Regions from separate parts of the Saccharophagus degradans 2-40 genome, predicted to be linked through region 3. Evidence: predicted binding sites of a transcription regulator. Region 3 holds the regulator's gene; each other region holds the start of a gene.
The links. The regulator sigma-54, encoded in region 3, starts transcription at its own class of promoters, with help from an activator protein. The targets are predictions, from matches to a motif close to TGGCACANNNNTTGCNNT.
Positions count from the first base shown of each region.

Region 1 (6,169 bases), 1.1 Mb from region 3:
CTTTACCTTCAAAGGCTTCACTAGTCCAGCTTGAGCTGACGCCTGTCTCCGCAATCGCAACTACAATTTCTTCTGCAGCAGAACTCGGATTAGAGGCATCAACCTCACCAGCAGTGAGACCAGCAGAAGCTAAAGTGGCAACCAGTGCTACTAATAACTTTTTCATGTGATTCTCCTGTTGATACTAAAAGGTTGATACCGAATACCAGCTTTTGGCCGGTCTCAGTTGCAAGTTGTTACTTGACGTTACATAAGGTAACAAAAACCTCTTTTTCGGTCAACCACTAACAATAGTGAGCGGTAGAGTCAACAAATATGAAATATAGCGATTTTTAGTGTAATTTATTCATATATGCATTTTCATGAACACATATATGGTTTCGAAATTAGTGTTACCCTTCTACACAGATCTCAAAAGAATATAAAATATAAAATTATATTCATTATTGATCTAAAAAATGGGGTGTGAGTGTGACCTAGTCGGGGTTGTTACCGTGAGGTAACACCGGAACGGGGTAACAGTTTTTGGCGCGTAATATTTGGGGTGACGATTGGTGGTTACTGTGTTGCATATTTTCGCTGCGTATTTTCTCGCCAGTCTTTGTTAAGGCTTTCGCGGTGTAATCACGCCAAACTGGTACCACTAAAGCGGCTCCTTTATAGTACGCGCTCTAATTCATAACACTTGGCTTTACCCTTCCTATGAGTAATTCGTCGCTACCGCTACTTCTTGTTGATGGCTCTTCGTATTTATATCGAGCTTTCCATGCAATGCCGCCACTTACCACCTCCAGTGGGCAGCCCACGGGCGCGGTGCGCGGAGTAGTTAATATGTTGCGCAAGCTCGCCAAGGATTACCCCGAAAGCCCAATAGCAGTAATTTTTGACGCCAAGGGCAAAACCTTCCGCGATGATATTTATAGCGATTACAAAGCCAATCGCCCGCCAATGCCCGATGATTTGCGCGCACAAATTGAGCCGTTACACACCATTATTCGCGCAATGGGCTTGCCGCTTATTATTCAAGATGGGGTAGAAGCCGACGATGTAATTGGTACTTACGCCCAACAGGCCACCGAAAAAGGCATACCGGTTGTGGTATCTACTGGCGATAAGGACATGGCGCAGTTAGTCAGTGAGCACGTAACACTTGTGAACACCATGACCGAAACCGTCATGGATATTGCCGGTGTTAACGAAAAATTTGGTATTCCGCCTTCGCTAATTATCGATTTCTTGGCGTTAATGGGCGATAAGGTCGACAATATTCCTGGCGTGCCCGGCGTAGGTGAGAAAACAGCCTTAGCGCTACTGCAAAACTTAGGCAGTGTAGAAGATATTTACGCCAATTTAGACAAGGTACCCACCTTAGAGGTGCGCGGTGCAAAATCGTTGGCGAAAAAGCTCGAAGATAATCGCGACAAAGCGTTTTTATCGTACGAGCTGGCAACCATCAAACTAGATGTAGAGCTAGAGCACAGCCTTGAAGAGTTAATTCCCGTCGACCCAGACAACGATGCGTTGCTGGCCTTGTTTACCGAACTGGAATTTAAAGGTTGGGTTACCGAGCTCTCGAAAGGGGGCGGCACTAAAGCCAAAAAAGCTAGCCCCAACGCTAAGCAGGCAGCAGAAGAGGCGCCAGCCGCCGCGCCCGAAGAAGCCGTAGAAATTAACCGCGATAACTACGAAACCATCTTAACCGAAGCCAGCTTAGAGGCGTGGGTAGACCGCCTAAGCAAAGCAGAGCTGTTCGCGTTTGATACCGAAACTACCAGCCTTAACTATATGGAAGCTAAAGTGGTGGGTGTTTCGTTTGCTGTGGCCCCGGGAGAGGCCGCCTATGTGCCGTTTGGACACGATTACTTGGGCGCGCCAGAGCAGCTAAGTGAAGAGCAAGTGCTGGGTAAGCTAAAGCCGTTACTTGAAGACGAAAATGTTAAGAAAGTCGGCCAAAATCTTAAATATGACGCAAGTGTGTTGGCAAATCACGGTATTGCCCTGCAGGGTATAGCGTTCGATACCATGCTGGAATCTTACGTGGTGAACTCCACCGCCAACCGTCACGATATGGATACCCTTGCGCTGGCGCATTTAGGTCACACCAATATTTCATTTGAAGAAATTGCCGGTAAGGGCGCTAAGCAACTTACTTTTAACCAAATTCAACTCGACCAAGCCGCACCTTACGCCGCCGAAGATGCCGACATAACTCTGCGTTTGCACCAAGCGCTATGGCCACAAGTGGAGGCCGTAGAAGGAATAAAGTCTTTGTTCGAAAATGTCGAGCTGCCGTTGGTGCCGGTGTTATCTAAGGTAGAGCGCACAGGCGCATTAATTGATGCCACTATTCTCGGCCAGCAAAGTGCCGAGCTGGCCGCCGACTTAGAGCGCATTCAACGCGAGGCGTGGGAATTGGCCGGTGAAGAGTTTAATTTAGCCTCGCCCAAACAATTGGGTGTAATTTTGTTCGAAAAGCTGGGCATCCCCGTTATTAAAAAGACGAAAACCGGCGCCCCCTCAACCGCAGAAGAAGTGCTGCAAGAGCTGGCTTTAGATTACCCCTTGCCCGCACTGTTACTGGAGCAGCGCGGCTTGGCGAAGTTGAAATCTACTTATACCGACAAGCTGCCAACCATGATTAACCCCCATACTGGGCGGGTGCATACATCCTATAACCAAGCAGTAACGGCGACTGGGCGGTTAAGTTCTACCGACCCCAATTTGCAGAATATTCCTATTAAAACCGAAGCTGGGCGGCGTGTGCGCAAGGCGTTTATCGCCCCCGAGGGTTACCGCATAGTCGCGGCTGACTACTCGCAAATTGAATTGCGCATTATGGCGCACCTATCGGGCGACGAAGGATTAACCAACGCGTTTAACCAAGGGTTGGATGTGCACAGTGCCACTGCCGCCGAAGTATTTGGCACCAGTGTAGAGAGCGTTACCCCAGAGCAGCGCCGCAGCGCCAAAGCCATTAACTTTGGGCTTATATACGGCATGTCGGCGTTTGGCTTGGCGCGCCAGCTGCACATTGGTCGCAATGATGCCCAGCGCTACATAGATACCTATTTCGATCGCTACCCTGGTGTTGCACGCTATATGGAAGATATTCGTGTATTCGCGAAGGAGCATGGCTACGTAGAAACGTTAATGGGCCGCAGGTTGTATTTGCCAGAAATTAACGCCAGTAACGGTATGCGCAGGCAGGCGGCAGAGCGCACCGCAATCAACGCGCCCATGCAAGGGTCTGCGGCAGATATCATCAAAAAAGCGATGATTGACGTCGATAAGTGGCTATCTACCCTAAAAGTAGACGCGAAAATGATAATGCAGGTACACGATGAATTGGTGCTAGAGGTTGCCGAAGACCAAATAGAGCCAGTAACCGCCACCCTGTGCGATATTATGTCGGCAGCGCTTAAGTTAGATGTACCGCTATTGGTTGAAGCCGGTGTGGGGATGAACTGGGATGAGGCGCACTAGCTTGTTCTGCTAGTGTAATTTGACGTAAAAAGGCGGGCTGCACCAAGTGCTAACCCGCCTTTTTATATGGCTAAACCAAAAAAGACTATTACGCTTTGTTCAGTTTACGACGTGAAGCGACTACACCGAGTAACCCCAAGCCCAATAGGCCAAGTGTGCCAGGCTCTGGAACGCTCACTTCTGCAATAGACCATGCATTGCTATTGATTGGACCGTCAGATGCTGAGTTAGAAGTGTTGTACACAACAGCATTGTTATAGCCATTGTCGTTAATCATATAAAAGTAGGCAGAGAAATTATAATCTGTTGGATAGTCGGAATTAATAAACAAGAAATTGTTTAGGCTGGCGTCAAAAGAAACTATGCCATCTATGCGGTTGTCCCACCAGTCACCATTTACACCTGTTCCGCTTGGCACAAATGCAACATCCCAAAGTTGCGTGCTTAGCTCTACGCCATTAAATTGAACCGATACATTATCTACATTCTCAATGTATAAGCCATTGGCATCGCCTGTTAATGAGCCCGTTACAGAAGACCCGTCTTGAAAAAGATACGAGAACTCAAACAATCCTGCATTAGCTGTGATTGAAAGACCTAGTAGAGCTGAAGCGGCGACAGTTTTAGTGAATTTGTTAAGCATTACTCAGTTTTCCTTTTGGTTTTTTATTAAACAACTGTGACGTAGTTAGCATTTTTGGTGCCAGATTCATTAATTCTAATTAAATCAATGAGTTAGGTTTACGTATGCGCTACTTTAATGCTTTGGTGTAAGATCTTTCGTCAGTGATTCAGAGTAAAGTATGGATTATGTACGCATTATCTGAGCGTTTTACGATGGTTCGGTGTGAGTTATGAGGTTTTGTATGCCAGATTTACATTTCTTTACTTTTACTTCGAAAAAAACACATTTTATTTGAACTTACCCTGTTGGCCACAGTCTCAGTATACGAGCGAGTTATTCATAGGTTTTCCTCCTAATATTAATTGCTGACAGAGTATGCTTCCCCAAGCAATAGCAATCTCCCCGGATGCGTCCCCATCGCACCGGGGTTTTTTTTGTCTGCAATTTGGGTAAACAGGCACAACCAACGCGCCGTGCGACAGCGAATGTGACCCAACAAGCAAAAAGTTAAAAAGGCAGGATAGATTCAGATAGTGGGGTGTCCAACATATTGCCCTACCTAGGTTTCTATCTAGAAGCCTAGGCATTGACCCCGATGGTGTACCCCAAGGCCATCGGGGCTTTTTTGGTTTTTTGTTTTATTCCTGCGCCGCTTCTGGCTCATCGTGCTGCGGCAACAGCCAGCCGTTTAATACGTCTTCTAACTGATTTATGCCCTGCTTCTTAAGTGCAGAGAACATTTGTGCGCTTACCAAATCGTCTACCTGTGCATCGCGCATATGTTTTTGTACCGCAAGTAGGGTGCTTTTAGCGGCCCCAGGCTTTAGCTTATCGGCTTTGGTAAGCAATAGGTGTACGGGCATTTCACCTTCAACTGCCCAGTTGATCATCATTGTGTCAAAGTCCTGCAGAGGGTGGCGAATATCCATCACTATTACCAAGCCGCGCAGTGCATCGCGCTGCTGCAAATACTCCGAAAGGTCGGCCTGCCATTTTTTCTTCACAGCCATTGGCACTTTGGCGTAGCCGTAGCCGGGTAAGTCTACAATGCGTTGATCGGGCGCCGCAGGGAAGTTAAAAAAGTTAATTAACTGGGTGCGACCGGGGGTTTTACTGGTGCGGGCGAGTTTACCGTTGCCGGTAAGGGTGTTTATGGCGCTGGATTTACCCGCATTGGAGCGTCCTGCAAAGGCCACTTCTGTACCTTCTTCGGTAGGGCATTGGCGAATACTGGGGGCGCTGATTAAAAATTGGGCAGTGCGAAAGTGGATTTTGGCCATTGTGGGTAAACTTTGCCTATTAATGATGTGATAGCCGGAGCTTGTGTATATAATTGCCCACTCGCAAGGGGTGCTTGGCACTTAAATATCGATATTTAATTACCAAAAGTGGTAAAAACTCGATAAAAATACACCAAGCATTAGGTGGTGCTCGCGCGGTTGGGCGGGTCTCCGGCAGAGAGCTGGCTATTATACAGGTTTCCGACCACAACCCGCAGATGAAACGTTAATGTGGTGCTTTAGCTATACTAGCTTGCGCACAGCAACTAAAAATCATAATGACGTAAAAAACGGAAGAGCAAATGAACAATCTGTTTAAAGACACTTTAAAAGTCGCATTTGTCGTGTTGGGCCTTGGCGGTCTAGCCCAAGGCGCAATGGCCGAAGGCAATGCAGCTGAAGGCGAAAAGTTAGCTGCTAGCTGTTCCGCGTGTCACGGCAGCGACGGCAATAGTCCTTCGCCAATGTTTCCTAAGCTTGCCGGTTTGGGCGAAAAATATTTAGTGGATCAGCTTAAAGCTATTCGCAACGCAAACGGCGCCAACCCAAAAGCCGCGAGCCGCAGCATTCCTGAAATGACAGGCCTGTTAGATAAAATGTCTGATCAAGACTTAGCTAATTTGGCGGCATTCTTCGATAGCAAGCCTATGCAGTTAAGCGGTGCTAAAAAAGCAGAAGTACAGTTAAACTCTGGTCAAAAAGTAGACGCGCTTAAATTAGGCGAGCAGATCTACCGCGCCGGCAACCTAGAAACCGCAGTACCTGCATGTAGCGGTTGTCA
Region 1 covers NC_007912.1:91,443-97,611, forward strand. The annotation lists gene SDE_RS00370 (histidine kinase) at 1-166, opposite strand, end outside; gene polA (DNA polymerase I) at 703-3,483, shown strand; gene SDE_RS00380 (PEP-CTERM sorting domain-containing protein) at 3,572-4,126, opposite strand; gene yihA (ribosome biogenesis GTP-binding protein YihA/YsxC) at 4,747-5,388, opposite strand; gene SDE_RS00390 (c-type cytochrome) at 5,691-6,169, shown strand, end outside.
Region 1: SDE_RS00380 (PEP-CTERM sorting domain-containing protein) is a predicted target of sigma-54. The motif match lies at 4,172-4,189, and genes of this name have one in related genera.

Region 2 (6,169 bases), 1.8 Mb from region 3:
AGACGAAGGATTAATTCACGAGCAATCGCTATTGCTAGATACGCCCACCGATTTTGCTGGTTATCGCCCAGAAAATTTTGCGCAGGATTTTTCCGGCCCAGTGTCTACGCGCCAAGCATTGCAGCGCAGTTTAAATGTGCCCGCCGTGCAAGTATTAGATGCCCTAGGGCCACAGGCCTTTTATGCGCGACTAGCCTCTGCCGGTTTAACATTAAAACTACCTGCAGAAGCCGCACCCAATCTATCGCTTATTCTCGGCGGCGCAGCGGCGAGTTTAGAAGATTTAACCGCAACCTTTGCCGCCATCGGTCGAGGTGGCGTAACCCGTGCGCCGGTGTATATACAAAACCAAACACCAGCACCAGAACGCACGCTGTTATCTGCCGCGAGTGCTTGGGTTGTGGGCGATATATTGCGCGGTGTTGCGTTAAATTCTGCCCACAGGCAAACCGTTATTGCCGCTAATACACCGCGCATAGCTTTTAAAACCGGCACCAGCTACGGCTACCGCGACTCTTGGGTATTAGCCGCGAGCGAACACTACACCATTGGCGTATGGGTAGGGCGCCCAGACGGCACACCCACTGCGCAAAATGTGGGTAGAGAAAACGCCGTGCCGCTTTTGCGCAAAACACTGGCATTATTTAGCGATGCCCAATTGGCACCACCGAAGCGCCCAGCGGGGTTAAGCCGCGAGTTAATATGCTGGCCATTGGGTGGATTAAAACAACTGCAGAGCGCGGCAGAGTGTTTGCGCGAAAAGTCTGCGTGGTTGTTGGATGGTGCAGCAGCGCCCACCTTGCGCGAACCGCTAATGGCGCAATGGTCGAGTTACAAACTAACGCTTGCGGTCAACGCCAAGGGGGAACAGGTGTTGCCACAATGCATGGCTAGCGCGCAGGCAGGGGCCACTCAAAACATAACCCTTGCGGTGTGGCCACGAGTACTCGAACCTTGGCTACCGCAAAAGTGGCGGCGCGCGCATTTATTACCTGCGCTGGCGGCAAACTGTAAACACGCCGTGCGCGATACCGGTCAGCAACTAGTGTTAGAAGGCATTAGTAATAACGCCGAGTACTACCCCGCGCCAGGCCAGTCGAACATTACTTTGCAGCCCAGCGTGCGTGGCGCTAGCGGTAAGGTGGAGTGGTTTGTTAACGGCGTATGGGTTGCGGCTACAGTAGGTAGCAGCCATTCGCTTGAGCTGGCTAAATTGGCAGTGGGTAAACACACGCTAAGTGTTATGGATGCCGCCGGGCGATTTGATGAAATTGTTTTTTATGTTGGGGGTTAATTTGGGGGGGGGCTGAAAACCCGTAAAGCAGAATCGATCCGGTCGATTCAATAATATACTGTGTCAAATTACACCTCCGCAGCTTTTTTTAGGCGTATACACACGTAAACAAAAAGTCTGTACGAGGTGTCGATGGTGAAAGCTGGGAGAGTTACGGCTGTCGCTTATCGCAACGCCCAAAGGATCTACACCATCGTATTCATTCACTAAAGTACATGCCTTAACCTGTTAAACGTATTTATATTTCCAAAGCGAATGGCGCTCATAAATCGTGACCATAAATCGTGACTGTCTGATTTTGTCCACAGCGAAGCGAACAGCGTTCTGTTTGATTGGATAGAAGCGTTGGTGGGGTGCGATTAGAGTAATAAATATAATAAATGAACCCTGCCGGCTTATAGTGTGAAGCATTCTATTTTTTTGATGCGCCTACAAGCCGGTTAATGTCAGTTATTCCAATCATTACAGGGTTTATTTTTTACTACACCAGACTTTGCATAATTTTCAAAAAGGCATACCCCACCTTACAAACCTTTCATGTAAAAACCACATAAAACGCTTGCTCCAGCTTTGCGTAAATGTTTATTTATTTAAAGATTGTTCTCTAAAGCACGCCGCACTAGGTCTGCACACTCGCTTATATTTTACTCTCGTAAATTACCGGCTGTTGGCATCACTATTGCTCGTACAGGGTAACTGCTTAATAAAGCAGCCAGTAAGAAAATAGCTATGAGTGAATGGGTGTGATTAATCCCCTCCCATCGCCAATAGCTTTTATTTTTCTTTTTATTTTTGATTTACTTTCAAAAGGAGCAAGACAATGAACAACGACCAATTAGAAGGTAACTGGAAGCAATTTAAAGGTAAACTTCAAGAGAAGTGGGGCAAGCTTACCGACGACGACTTAGATGTCACAAACGGTAATCGCGAGCAGCTTGAAGGTAAAATTCAAGAGCGCTACGGCAAATCTAAGGAAGAAGCAAAGAAGGAAGTGGACGCCTACATCGACAGTTTATAATGTGTAACCCACGGGCTTATGCAGCCATTAAAAATTAGGCGTCTACACAGGCCTGCCGTTTTCACCCAAGGCATTACCCTTTATTTGGTAAGCCTTGGGTGTTTCTCATAAATCGTGACCATAAATCGTGACTGTCTGATTTTGTCGCTTGAGCTGGCTAAATTGGAAATTACACCTCCGCAGCTTTTTTTAGGCGTATACACACGTAAACAAAAAGTCTGTACGAGGTGTCGATGGTGAAAGCTGGGAGAGTTACGGCTGTCGCTTATCGCAACGCCTAAAGGATCTACACCATCGTATTCATCCACTAAAGTACATGCCTTAACCTGTTAAACGTATTTATATTTCCAAAGCGAATGGCGCTCATAAATCGTGACTGTCTGATTTTGTCGCGGATTATGGGTATGGCTATGAATCGTTGGAGCAGGCCTTGTTAATCGCTGAAAAAAATACTGTTAATACTGTGCTCTGGAAGCAGAGTTTATCTGATGCTGGTGGTGCTGTGAGTCAACATACTGGTTTAGTCGGTTCTTATGTCTACGAGGAAGACGGCAGGTATTGCGTTGGAACCCATGTGAATACAACTGTTGCTGATTTTGGGAGTGCGCTTGATGAATTTGGAGCTGCTCACTCCAAGGCGCCTCCAACAGTTGTTGCGGCTGTTATCGTGTTGCGTGATCGAGGTTATACTCCTAAAGATCAAAAATATGAGTCCTTATTGAAGCAAAGTAAAACACCAAATGATGCTATAAACCCAAATGGTACAATTGTGGTTCGATATAGCGGGAGCGGAGCACCAAAATATAATGATCGAAAAGTGTATAAAAATAATTAGACGCTGGGTATGTTTTAATATAGCTGCTGTCTTATTTGTTGGATGCGACTTTAAGGAATATGATTCTTCTTTCGAGTCCCTTTTATCTGATAGTGTTAACTATCAAGGTGAATTTGTAGAGTTAATAGGGTGTTTATATAGGTTTGAAGAATTCGAAGGAGAGTTTGAGGTCGTACTCGATGATTGTGGTGCCGCACCCAGTTACCCATGGTTTTGGGTGGAATTTTCTAGCGAAGGGGATAGATTTAATTTTGATCCAGGGGATAGATATATTGTTAGTGGGCGCTTTAGATTTGCCCCAATTCAATATATGGATGAGGATGAGGCTAAATTGTATTTTTTAGAGATGGCGTCTTTTTCTAGAATCACGAAAGATTAGAGACACGAACAATTAGAGGAACAATTAGAGACAGGCATTAGTTAAGGAGTTCTGTACTATTGCCTGTTCCCACTTGTCGATTGTTTAAATTAAATCGTTATCGCGAATAAAATGTCCAATATTCTAAAAGAAAAACTCAAAGAAAAACTCAAGACACCCACGCATTAGCAGGTAGCTGCTCCCTCAACGCGTGCCTGTCCTGAGTTTTTGCTGATTAAGTAATGAATAAGTTTGGGATTTGATTCTATGGTAGAAAAACAAATTTACGATTTGGAATCGGAAGACCTTCGGAAGCATCCAGTATGGTATTTTCCAATGGATGATTCTGTTGAGGATGAGCTGTCAGTAAAACCTTGCGGTACAGATGAGATTTCAGCGGATTACCAGGTAATTATTAAGACTGTTTTTATTGACGGTGAGGGCAAAGAGTATTTGGGATATATATATTGGAGTGATCCCGATACTCTTGAAGACCTGAAGCCTGTTTTGTTTGTAAATGAAGAAGATTGCATTACTTTTTGGAATGGAATGATAAAGCCGTCATGGGATGACTATGATGCTGCTCTACAAGTGATGAAAGACCGTTTTCCTATAACATTCCGCTCAGATGCAATTGAAAATTTGCCATCTATATCTGGCGTATTAGATGGGCTTTATTTTATAAGTGATGACGACAGTATTCAGTATATATAAAAACAACAATTAGAGACAGGCATGAGTTAATAATAATCGAGACACCCACTCGAAGCCCGGCCAGTCCGGGCTTTTCTTTTTAGCCGCTGAGCTGCGCGAGCTGTTTGGCTTGGTGCTTTAAAATCATGCCATCGATCAGCGATTGTATGGTGCGTTGATCTTCGCTAGACATCTGGCTTACCGCTTCAAACACAAACAATTAGAGACAGGCATGAGTTAAGGGGGATATTAGCTACTGCCTGTTTTTTTATTGTTGTTATTTGATTTTTATCTTAGTTGGAAAGTGAAATGTCCAATATCCCTAAATACCGGCATTTTTAATCGCTTTCACAAATTTTAGGCGAGCGAAATTCTTGAATTGGGTATTTAGTTCTAACGCAGGGTTATACAAATAAACTTCTAGCTAAACTGATCCCCGGTGGCTTTTTATAACCAAGATTTTCGGCTGCTAACCGAATAGCATTCTCAGAACCTGCAAAAGTCGACACCCGTTTTTCAAATTGCGTAGTTAAAATTAACCACTCAGCAGGCGCTATACCTAGCCGTGTAAGAATAGGTGGTAGGTGCTGGCAAATGCTACCGCGTTTATCCGGCCGCACTGCACGCCCAGTCCAATCTACAAGTTCTAAATAATCGGCCAGTTTAAAGGGTAGGCCATCTGGCATGGGTTGGCGTGGGTTGCCCACAAAAGGGTAGAGGGTTTTGGGTTGGTTTTGGTTGGAGGCTATTTGGTCTACACGAAGCTTAATAGAAGTGTGTATGGAATTTTCTGACGTATCTGCCATGTTGGCTCGCACTGGGTTTAAGTCTACGTATGCCATGCACGCGGCAAGTGCTTTTTCATCTAACAGTGCTTGCGAGCTAAAGCGTGATTCCCAAAAGCTGCCGGTGCAGTGGTCTTCTGCGTTTGCCATGCGGGCAATGGGTTCGTTCAAGGCGCGCATAAACCAACTAATATCGAATAGCTGTTTGCGCCACAGCTCAATTTTAATTGCTACTGCGTCGAGTTCTACGTCTGTTAAGTTTTCAGTTTGCTCATACTTTTGGGTTAGTAAGGTGCCTTTGTATACGCGGTGCCATCTGGCGCATACTTCTTTAGCGGTAAGTGCTAGCGCTTTTGGTTGGTTGATATGAAGTACAAGGTGGATGTGATTGGACATGACTGCGTAGGCACAAACATCTATACAAAAAACTTCTGCTAATAAGTGGATTCTATCTTCCACCCACTGGCGGCGGTGTTCGTAATCTGTGTTTGTAAGGGCATCGTAGCCACATAAAAATGCACGGCGTACGCAGCGTGAAGTGCAGTGATAATAAGGTGTGGCGTCTAACGAAACCTGCATTTTTCTGGGTTTGGGCATATCTAACCTCCTGTTGGATATACAGTGTTTTATACAGTTGTACTGGTTTGGTGTCAATTGTTGGTGTGGGTTAGTGAGGCTTGTTATAACTCTTCATTCAAAAGCGCCCGATGGCGGCTTTGCCTTATCGGGCCTACGGGTTAACTTCAAAACTAGTTAGGTTAGTAATCAATTTCTTTATCTGACAGCTGGTGAAACGGTGTTTCATAAGTAAAAAGCATATGCGCGCAGGAGCGTATATTTCGAATAGCAATAAGAGGGTGTTATTTGTTAGATTTTTAAAACTTTTAGTTTACGCGCAGGGTGTCATAAATTAATCTTCACATATTCGGTATGACCAATGCTAATATTCCTGTCTGGCCTAATGTGTTTTTTTGTTAGATCAAAATAGGTTTTTTGTGTTACCAGAATAGGATGCTGGTATAGGTTGTGTCGAAGGGGTTTAGCACCGGAATACCCCAGTACACCACAATTAAAATAATGACCTACCTAACCAGGTGATAATGATGCGTAATAAAATCCTATTGGCGCTTGTATTGTGTGGAGCTTCTGCCTCTGCCTTTGCGGCTAGTAATCGTCCTAGTGGTTA
Region 2 covers NC_007912.1:761,603-767,771, forward strand. The annotation lists gene pbpC (penicillin-binding protein 1C) at 1-1,294, shown strand, start outside; gene SDE_RS03240 (CsbD family protein) at 2,115-2,312, shown strand; gene SDE_RS03245 (hypothetical protein) at 2,743-3,147, shown strand; gene SDE_RS03250 (hypothetical protein) at 3,119-3,526, shown strand; gene SDE_RS03255 (hypothetical protein) at 3,773-4,219, shown strand; gene SDE_RS03260 (transposase) at 4,603-5,580, opposite strand; gene SDE_RS03265 (pectate lyase) at 6,087-6,169, shown strand, end outside.
Region 2: SDE_RS03240 (CsbD family protein) is a predicted target of sigma-54. The motif match lies at 1,963-1,980, and genes of this name have one in related genera.

Region 3 (6,169 bases):
GACCTCGCAGAACGCAAAATCACCCTGCTAGGTAAAGTAAGAGGCACGCATGACCCAATCTAAATTAAGCCGTATAGCGCAGCTATGTTTACGCGCAGGGCTGCTTGCCGCACTTGCTGCCAACCCAGCACAGGCGCTGCCTAGTGACCGCTCGCAACCGCTTAGCACAGATGCAGACAAGCTCGAACTAGACGATAAAAGCGGCACCACCACGCTTTACGGCAACGTAATTATTGAGCAGGGCAGCATGCGGATAACCGCAGACAAAGTGATTTTGCATTACAACAAAAACAAACTCACTCACGTTATCGCCACCGGGGAACCGGCTCATTACAGCCAAGTGCCCCGCGCCAACCAAGAACCCGTACAAGCGCGCGCCAAACGCCTTGAATATCATATCGAGCAGGAAACCCTAACCCTGCTAAACAACGCCTCACTGGTGCAAGATGGCGGCACCAGCCTAAGCGGCAACCGCATTGACTACGACGTGAAAAAATCCCTCGTAAAAGCCGGTAGCGACATAGAAGAAGGCGAGAAACGACGCGTTCGCCTTGTTATTCCAGCCAAAACCCTCAGCAACCAAGAATAAGCGCACCAGCAACTATGCCAAAGTTAGAAGCACTCCACTTAGCCAAAAGCTACAAAGGCCGCAAAGTCGTTATAGATGTATCCATGAGCGTGGAGGACGGCCAAGTTGTGGGGCTGCTAGGCCCAAACGGCGCAGGTAAAACCACCTGTTTCTACATGATTGCAGGCATTGTGCAAGCCGATAAAGGCAGCGTACATATTAACGGCAAAGATGTGAGCCGCCTGCCGATGCATGGTCGTGCACGCGCTGGACTAGGCTACCTGCCGCAGGAAGCCTCTGTGTTTCGCAAGCTAACTGTAAGCGAAAATATTCTCGCCATTTTAGAGACACGCAGCGACCTTAATCGCAAACAGCGCCTCGAACAGCTCGAGCGCCTGCTAGGTGAATTTCATATCAACCATATTAAAAACAGCTTGGGCATGGCGCTTTCTGGCGGCGAACGCCGTCGTGTAGAAATAGCGCGCGCACTGGCCACAGACCCAGCATTTATTCTGCTAGACGAACCCTTTGCAGGGGTAGACCCCATATCGGTGAGCGACATCAAAGATATTATCCGCCACCTTAAAGCACGCGGTATTGGCGTACTTATTACCGACCACAATGTGCGCGAAACGCTGGATATATGTGAAAAAGCCTATATAGTATCGGAAGGCCACATTATTGCCGAAGGCGATGCGGCCACCGTACTTAATAACAAAAAAGTACGCGAAGTTTATTTGGGGCAACATTTTACCCTCTAGCTCTTTACCGCAATGAGCTACACTCTTAGAATCAACGCTCGTATCTCGGGCGTCTCGCTCTCGTGCAACAAATCCCCTCGCTTATCACCTAACGGCATAAACCTTGCTTATAAAATCAGGGAAAATCATTGCTTGTAGTCCTGCTGACGGCTAAACTTAGGTTAACGTTAATTTTCACCCAGCCCGATTAACCGCCGTGTTCGGCCAGATTATATGAAGCAATCCCTACAGCTAAAGCTTGGTCAACAACTTACCATGACCCCGCAATTGCAGCAGGCCATTCGCCTTCTACAATTGTCGACCCTTGACCTGCAACACGAAATTCAAGAAGCGCTAGACAGCAACCCTATGCTGGAAGCCTCTGAAGATGACTTTGATGGCGGCGACGTAGAGGCCAGCAGCGACGATAACGCTGAAGCGAAAACTGCGAGCACGACAGAAGAAAAACCCGCAGCGGAAAAAGTAGAAGACAGCTACGAAACCACCGACAACAGCGGTGAGCTGGAATGGAATGACGACATTCCAAAAGACTTGGCCGTAGACACCAACTGGGATGACATCTACCAAACCTCAGGCCCTGCTACCGGCTTAGCCCGCAACGATGAAGACGACCCCGATTACGAATCTCGCCGCGGCAATTCCGAATCCCTGCAGGATCACCTCAGCTGGCAGCTCAACCTCACGCCAATGTCTGACCGCGATAAAGAGATCGCAGAGGCCATTATTGATGCCGTTGAACCCAGCGGCATGCTTTGCCAAACAGCTGAAGAAATATTTTCGGGGCTTGCAGCCCACGACGAAGAGCTAGAGCTCGACGAAGTACTCGCCGTACTGCACCGTGTACAACAATTTGACCCACCCGGTGTTGCCAGTCAAAACGTGCGCGAATGTCTGCTTATTCAACTTAACCAGTTTGAACTGGATCAAACCAGCCCCGAGCTAAAACTAGCCAAGAATATTGTTGATCAGTACTTAGATGTACTGGCCGCGCGCGATTTCAAACAGCTTATGCGTAAGCTGAAAGTAAAAGAGCAAGACTTACAGGCAGCCATTGCCGTTATTCAAGGGCTCAACCCGCGGCCAGGCGAATCCATCGGCAGCGACTCGACCGAATATGTGATTCCCGACGTTTTTGTATCTAAAGAAAACGACCGCTGGACTGTGCGACTCAACCCTGAAATCGCCCCTAAGCTGCGTATTAACTCGGGTTATGCATCCTTGGTAAAACGCGCCGATACCAGCGCCGACAACACCTTTTTACGCGATAACCTGCAAGAGGCGCGCTGGTTTCTAAAAAGCCTGCAGAGCCGCAACGAAACACTTTTAAAGGTTGCCACCTGTATAGTCGAAAAACAGCAGGGCTTCTTAGACCAGGGCCCTGAAGCCATGCGCCCAATGGTACTGCACGATGTAGCAGAAACCGTCGAGATGCACGAATCAACCATTTCACGTGTTACCACGCAAAAATACATGCACACTCCGCAAGGTATTTTTGAGTTGAAGTACTTTTTTTCTAGCCATGTTGCAACGGATTCCGGCGGTGAGTGCTCTTCCACTGCCATTCGCGCAATAATCAAAAAGCTGGTAGCCGCAGAAAATGCACGCAAACCGCTTAGCGACTCCAAAATAACCGACATCTTAGCCGAGCAAGGTATTAAGGTAGCGCGCCGCACCATAGCCAAATATCGCGAGTCCCTTAATATCCCACCATCAAACGAAAGAAAACGCTTGGTTTAAGTGTTTTTTTAGCATTCCTCCGCCCTTTACACTGCACGTGGCAGGGGGAATGCTGTTACAATTCGCGCCGAGCGACCTAGTCGCCTTAAATCTGCAAACAAAAGCCTGGCCAGGCCCGGTGCGCAAGCACTGAGTGACCTACTTGCCCCAACGATTCTAGACAGAAGTATGCTAGTTGAAACTATCCTAACCTTAGATTGCACCCGCTCGAAAATAGTTGGTGGCAGCAAAAAACGTGTGCTCGAACAGCTTGCACAAATTTTCTCTCACTCTGTAGAAGACTTGAGCGAAGACAGCCTGTTCCAAAGCCTCATTGGGCGAGAGCGCTTAGGCTCTACCGGCATAGGCGATGGTATAGCTATCCCCCACTGCCGCTTTGCAACTGGCGGCGAAACTTTTTGCGCTTGCATCACCCTTGAAGAACCCGTCGACTTTGATTCGATCGACAACAAACCGGTAGATGTAATATTCGCAATGGTAGTACCAGAAGACGCCAACAGCGAACACTTAGCCACCTTGGCTAGCCTTGCAGAGAAACTGCAAAAACCAGAATTTGTTAAGGGTTTACGCAACGCCACTTCCGACGCGCAATTGTTTAACGCGGCTGTGTCGGCCTGCTAAGATAAACCATCTATACTCACGGTATATACGCTGCGCAAACGCACCGTTTTGACTCTCCTTACACAAATTTACTGCTACCCTTTATTGGTAGTGTAAATGTAAAGGTATTCGTCAATACTCCACTCACACACTGGGATACAAAGGTCACAGCTATGCGATTGTTAGTTATCAGTGGACGATCCGGTTCAGGCAAAACCTCCGCGCTGCACTTGCTCGAGGATGAAGGCTTTACCTGTATTGACAACTTACCCGTAAAACTTCTACCCGCGCTAATAGAGCAAATTGGTGATGCACCCCATGCCAGTAAACACAAATTTGCAATTGGCATAGATGCGCGCAACCTAAACAGCGATTTAAGCCAAATCGAATCTCTTATTAAAGACAACTTGCCCGCCAATGCGGAGTGCCTGGTTGTGTACTTAGATACCTCGCGCGAAGTGCTACTTAAACGCTTCAGCGAAACTCGACGCAAGCACCCCCTTTCAGACCAAAACACTGGTCTAAACGAAGCCATTGCAAAAGAAAAAGTAATTTTAGAACCGGTGGCGGCGGCTGCAGACATTACCGTTGATACTAGCCATATGTCCTTGCACGAATTGCGCAGCACCATTAAGCGCTTGGTGGTAGGGGAAGAAAGCAAAGGCATGGCCATTATGTTCAAGTCGTTTGGCTTTAAATACGGCGTGCCGGTTGATGCCGACTTTATTTTCGATGTGCGCTGCTTACCCAACCCCTACTGGAGCCCCGAATTGCGCTCTCAATCAGGTTTAGAGGCGGGGGTTATCGAGTTTCTGAATTCACAACAGGAAGTGGATGACATGTTTGATGATATTTGCGCATTCGTTCAAAAGTGGGCACCGTCGTTTCAGGCCAATAACCGCAGTTACCTAACTGTTGCCATTGGCTGCACCGGTGGCATGCACCGGTCGGTATATTTAGCTGAACGATTAGCGGCTGAGCTAAAGAAAGGTTATGCTAATGTACAAACACGGCACCGCCAACTAGAACAAAAACCAGGCGCTTAAGACCCTATGCAGTATCGCGAAACAGAAATCATTAACAAGTTAGGCCTGCACGCACGGGCCGCATCCAAGTTCGCCAATTTAGCCACTCGTTTTCAATGCAAAATAACGGTTAAACTAGGCGAGAAAAGTATCGATGGCAAAAGTATTATGTCGCTGATGCTTCTGGCCGCGGGAATTGGTAGCCAAATAGCTATCACAACTGAAGGCTCAGACGAAGAAGAAGCAATGGATGCCCTTCTAGAGTTAATTAACAACCGCTTCGACGAGCCGGAATAACACTCACCGCTCTACCCGCGCCGATATCGCAAGTACCGCCGCTATTAGCGAGCGGAGCGCTTGCGCAAGAACCACCAACACCTACAAGTAGTATGTCCCCCTGCGTGCTGACGCGGCCGGGGAAAAGAGACAAGAAAATATGCAGCAATCGGCATCCGAAGACTTAAAGAACCAAATGCAAGCACGCTTAAGCAAGGTTCAAAGTCTATTAGAAAGCGGTACCTTTCGGCAGGTGCGTCAGCTACTTAATGCCTTAAAACCGGTTGAGATAGCTCGCATTATCGCCTCTTCGCCACCACACTCACGTAAAGTGCTGTGGGATTTAGTCGACAAAGAAGTTACCGGTGAAGTTGTAGAAGAACTGCCCTCCGATATTCGCGAGCAGTTTTTACGCGGTATGGATGCCGAAGCCGTTGCCGAGCTAACCGAAGGCCTCGAAGCGGATGACGTTGTAGATATTCTGCAGCACCTGCCTGAAACTATCATGCAGGAAGTACTCGCTGCGATGAGCGAGCAAGATCGCCACCGCGTTGAATCCATCCTGCCCTATGGCAAAGATACCGCCGGCGGTTTGGCCAACACCGATACCATTACCGTGCGGCCGCGCTTCACCCTCGATGTAGTACTGCGCTATTTGCGCAGACACACAGACCTGCCACCATCGACCGACAGCCTAATTGTTGTAAACCGTAAAGATGACTTTTTGGGCTTGTTGCCGCTCAGTAAGCTACTCACTAGCGACCCCAACACCACCGTGCGCGAAGTAATGGAATCGGATATAAATGCTATACCGGCCGATATGCACGATACCGATGTGGCGAAACTGTTTGAACAGCACGACTGGATTTCGGCCCCTGTGGTGGACGACCAAGGTAAGCTTATTGGCCGAATCACCATTGATGACGTGGTAGACGTTATTCGCGAAGGCGCCGACCACTCGCTAATGAGCCTCGCCGGTTTGGATGAAGAAGAAGATACTTTTGCGCCGGTATTTCGCACCATACCACGACGAGCAATTTGGCTGGGTATAAACCTGCTAACGGCGATACTCGCCTCGGCAGTTATTAACGTGTTTCAGGGCACCATCGACAAAGTAGTGGCACTCGCCGTCTTAATGACGGTAGTAGCCAGTATGGGCGGGGTAGCCGGCTCGCAAACGCTTACCGTGGTTATTCGCGGTA
Region 3 covers NC_007912.1:4,052,630-4,058,798, forward strand. The annotation lists gene lptC (LPS export ABC transporter periplasmic protein LptC) at 1-63, shown strand, start outside; gene lptA (lipopolysaccharide transport periplasmic protein LptA) at 50-589, shown strand; gene lptB (LPS export ABC transporter ATP-binding protein) at 604-1,329, shown strand; gene SDE_RS16645 (RNA polymerase factor sigma-54) at 1,543-3,066, shown strand; gene ptsN (PTS IIA-like nitrogen regulatory protein PtsN) at 3,235-3,687, shown strand; gene rapZ (RNase adapter RapZ) at 3,840-4,712, shown strand; gene SDE_RS16660 (HPr family phosphocarrier protein) at 4,719-4,988, shown strand; gene mgtE (magnesium transporter) at 5,128-6,169, shown strand, end outside.